DNA from 2 places in the Janibacter sp. GXQ6167 genome. Region 1 is predicted to be linked to the other one. Evidence: predicted binding sites of a transcription regulator. Region 1 holds the regulator's gene; the other holds the start of a gene.

Region 1 (2,197 bases):
CTCGTCTTCGACCTCACCGACCAGGTGCGCGAGACGATCCAGCAGACGCTCTACTCGGTCCTGATGACGCGGCGGTCGGTGTTCTTTTAAACGACCGACGTGGAGGTAGGACGTGGCGGCGTGGAAGCCCGTGGCGCGGGTCAGCATCATCGGCAAACCGGGCTGTCACCTCTGCGATGAGGTGCGCGATGTGGTCGCCGCGGTGGCCACCGACCTCGGCGTGACCTGGGAGGAAGTCTCGATCCTCGATCACGGCGATCTGCTCGATCGCTATGCCGAGCAGATCCCGGTGACCTTCGTCGATGGTCTGCAACATGACTACTGGCGGGTCGACGAAGGGCGCCTGCGGGCGGCCCTGGAAGGGAGTGGGGACGGGCGGACGGAGTCCGGGCCGGGCCGTACGCCGCCGGCATGAGATGACTTTGTGCATTTGTTCACAAGGGCGTAATCTCGGCCTCGCGTGCCCCCGAACTCCTCGTGTCCGAGGAGGCTCGCCGAAAGGAGCCACGGCCGCCAATGAGCGTGACCAGAACCGTCAAGCGCGGGATTCCCGACGCGACGGTCGCCCGGCTCCCCGGGTACCTGAGGGCGCTTAACCAACTCTCTGGCGGTGGCGTGAGCTCCGTGTCATCGGAGGAACTCGCCCGCTTCGCCGGCGTGCGCTCGGCCAAGCTGCGCAAGGACCTTTCCCATCTCGGGTCTTACGGCGTGCGCGGCGTCGGCTACGACGTCGGCCACCTGAGTTACGAGATCTCGCGGGCGCTTGGCCTCACCCACGACTGGCCGGTCGCCATCGTCGGCATGGGTAACCTCGGCCGCGCTCTCGCGTCCTATGGGGGATTTGCGACCAAGGGCTTTACCGTCGTCGCCTTGCTCGACCGCGATCCGCGAGTCGTCGGGGAAACCATCGCTGGGCTGACGGTTTCGCCGATGAGCTCCCTGCCGGACCTCGCGCGCTCCATCTCGATCGGCGTCATCGCCACCCCGTCCGGATCGGCCCAGGATGTGTGCGACCAACTCGTCGCCGCCGGAGTGGGATCGATCCTCAACTTCGCCCCGGAGGTCCTCGACGTGCCGACCGGCGTCGTCGTCCGCAAGGTCGACCTGTCGACCGAGTTGCAGATCCTCGCCTTCCACGAGCAGCGCAAGGCGGCCTCGAATGGGGTGCTCCCGACCGACCTGCCGAGCGAGTTGCTCGGTGAGGACGGCGCGCAGATGATCGGGGTCGCCCGATGAGCCTGCTGGTCTTCGGGCTCTCGCATCGGCGTGCGCCCCTGTCTCTGCTCGAGCGGGCTTCGCTGGACGCCACGAGCCGCGAACTGCTGATCTCAGCCGCCGCGGCGAGCGCGGACATCGCCGAACTCGTCGTCGTCTCGACCTGCAACCGCACCGAGGTCTACGCCGAGGTCACCGCCTTCCACGGGGCGGTCGCGGATCTCACGACAGCCCTGACGCACGCGAGCGGCGTGACCGTCGACGACCTCAAGGACCACCTCGATCTGCACTACGGCGACGCCGCGGTGGGCCACGTCTTTAACGTCGCGGCCGGACTCGACTCCATGGCGGTCGGCGAGGCTCAGATTCTTGGCCAGCTGCGCGATGCCCTCGCGGCTGCGCAAGAAGGGGGCCACGCCGGTCCGGCCCTAAACCATCTGGTCCAGCAGGCCCTGCGGGTCGGCAAGCGGGTCCACTCCGAGACCGGGATCGACGCGGTCTCGCGCTCGCTCGTCGGGGCGGGCCTGGATCGGGCCGAGCGAAGCGTGGGACCGGTGAGCGGTGCCCGGGTGCTCGTGGTCGGTGCCGGGGCGATGAGCGGTCTGGCCGCGACGACCGCCCGCCGCCGAGGCGCTGCCGCCCTGACGATCGTCAACCGCACCTACGCGCGCGCCGAGCACCTAGCCGAGCGGCTCGATGGCGTGCCGCGCCCGATCGAGGAGTTGGACCAGGCACTCGCCGAGGCCGACATCGTGATCTCCTGCACCGGCTCTACCGGCACGGTGATCGACCTCGCCCGGGCCGCGGACGCGCAGGTCTCGCGCGGCGGGAACCCGCAGGTCTACCTCGACCTCGCCCTGCCCCACGACGTGGCCCGCGAAGCCGATGAGATGACCGGCGTCACCGTGATCGGCCTCGCCGAACTCGGCGAGGAACTCGCTGCCGACGGCACGGCCCCGCAGGTCGCTGCCGCTCAAGCTCT
Region 2 (2,197 bases), on a different contig from region 1:
CTGCTCGGGCTCGGATTCCGGGAGCGTGACCTCACGACCTGCCGGTTTGTCACGCGCCTCTTCCGGGATGCGTACGTGGCAACCGGTTCCCAGATCGACCTCGCGCTCCGGGCGCGGGCGGCTCTGACCGTCCTGCCCGAAGGGAGTCTGATCGATGGTCCGACGGCCGCCCGTCTTTGGGGTGGGGTTGTGCCTGGGCACGAGGCCATCACGGCGAGCGTTGCCGCACCGCACCAGGTCCGCGCCGACGGGATATCGGCGACGATCCGAGATGAACTCGCGGCGCGTGCTCGCCGGCGTCGCTACGGGGTGGCGGTGTGTGATCCGGCCACCGCATTTACCGACTGTGCGCATCGGTTGGGCTTGGTCGACTTGGTCGTCCTCGCCGACGGCCTCATCGCCGCAGGGGTGGTCGCGCCCGCAGACCTGGTCGCCGCAGCGGTTGGGCTCCGTAGCCGCGGGAGGCGCCACGCGCTCGAAGCAGCTCGCCTCGCTCGGTCCGGCGTCGACTCGCCCCCTGAGACCCGCCTTCGTCTCCTCCTCGTCTTCGCCGGACTGCCGGAGCCGCAGACGAACATCATCATTCGTCGCGCTGACGGGTCGTGGGATCGGCGCCATGACATGGGTTGGGAAGAGGTGAAGGTCGCCGGTGAATACGACGGACGCCACCACGCTGAGAGCACGGTCCAATGGCGGCGCGACCTGCGTCGGCGCGAGGAGTCGGATCGCGACGGGTGGCGGCATGTGGTGGTGACGTCCGAAGACCTCTACGTCGAGCCGGGGGAGACTCTGCGCAGGTTCCGCGACGTCCTGCGCGAGCGCGGGATGTCCTGCGAGATCCGCAGCGATCGGTGGCGCCGCTTCTTCCCGGGCCGCCGCTAAACGTCGTCCGAAGGTGGCGCGCGCCCGCGAACTGTCGGTGAGTGCACGGTGGGTGCCCTCGCCGACGGTTCGGGGCCGAGGAAGCGTCGGTGAGTGCAAGGTCAGTGCGCTTCCCGATGGTTGGGGGTGGGGGAAGCGTCGGCGAGTGCAAGGTGGGTGCTCTTGCCGACGGTTCGGGGCAGGTGAAGCGTCGGTGAGTGCACCTTCGCAGGACGGGTCACCCGGTCGGGCGGGTCTGGCGTGGGGGAAGTGTCGGTGAGTGCAAGGTGGGTGCTCTCGCCGACGGTTGGGGGTGGGGGAAGTGTCGGTGAGTGCAAGGTGGGTGCCCTCGCCGACGGTTGGGGGCGGGGGTGCCACCTCCGCCAACGGGCCACCGCGAGCCTTCGGGACGTAGCCCGCGCCACCCCCTTCGAACCTGGTGAGGGTGGCCTAAGTAGGGACTCTCGAAGGGCGGGGGTAATGTGCTGCGAGTTCGTGAATCCGTTCACAAGCCCTCTTAAAGGACGTCCGTGTCAGAGCATCACCCTGCCGCCGCTCCCGCCGGCGACCAGGTCACGCTGCCCCGCGAGGAGAGCGCCGATGTCATCGTCGTTGGCGCTGGCCCCGGCGGTAGCGCGACGGCGGCGTGGTTGGCGAAGGCCGGCCGCGATGTGATCCTGCTCGAGAAGGCATCCTTCCCCCGCGACAAGGTCTGCGGCGATGGGCTCACCCCGCGCGCTGTTCGGCAGATCATCCGCCTCGGGATTCCGACCGCCGAGACCGATGGTTGGGCGCACAACAAGGGCCTGCGGATCATCGGCGGGGGCATGCAACTCCAGCTCGACTGGCCGGACGTTGCCTCCTTCCCGAGCTACGGGATGGTCCGCCACCGCGAGGACCTCGACGAAGTGCTCGCCCGCCACGCCGCGACATGCGGAGCGCGTCTGATCGAGCGTCGCAATGTCACCACCCCCGTCCTCGATGACGACGGCCGGATCGTCGGAGTCGTCGCCAAGGTCATGAACGAGCGTGGCCGCGCGACCGGCGAAACCATCACGTACCGGGCCCCGGTCGTCGTGGCGGCCGACGGCGTGTCCTCGCGCCTCGCGATCGCGATGGGCCGGGAGAAGCGTGAGGACCGCCCGATGGGCGTGGCCGTGCGCGCCTACTACGAGACTCCGCGCCACAACGACACCCACCTCGAATCCCACTTGGAGCTGTGGACGAAGGGGGAGCGCGGCGAGGACATCCTGATGCCCGGCTACGGCTGGCTCTTCGGGCTCGGCGACGGCCGCTCGAATATCGGGCTCGGCATCCTCAACACCTCCGAGGCCTT

Evidence for each region. Region 1 encodes Rex, which represses fermentation and respiration genes when NADH is low (regulators of the CRP and FNR family bind a similar motif). Its sites were predicted from a motif close to CTTGTGAANNNNTTCACAAG; they were not measured.
Region 2: AB8K43_RS12320 (geranylgeranyl reductase family protein) is a predicted target of Rex. The motif match lies at 1,354-1,373, and genes of this name have one in related genera.

What each region holds. Positions count from the first base shown of each region.
Region 1 covers NZ_JBGFSK010000007.1:23,735-25,931, forward strand. Annotated here, with positions in the region: gene AB8K43_RS11265 (lysophospholipid acyltransferase family protein) at 1-90, shown strand, start outside; gene AB8K43_RS11270 (glutaredoxin family protein) at 113-415, shown strand; gene AB8K43_RS11275 (redox-sensing transcriptional repressor Rex) at 517-1,236, shown strand; gene AB8K43_RS11280 (glutamyl-tRNA reductase) at 1,233-2,197, shown strand, end outside.
Region 2 covers NZ_JBGFSK010000008.1:51,287-53,483, reverse strand. Annotated here, with positions in the region: gene AB8K43_RS12325 (hypothetical protein) at 1-882, shown strand, start outside; gene AB8K43_RS12320 (geranylgeranyl reductase family protein) at 1,392-2,197, shown strand, end outside.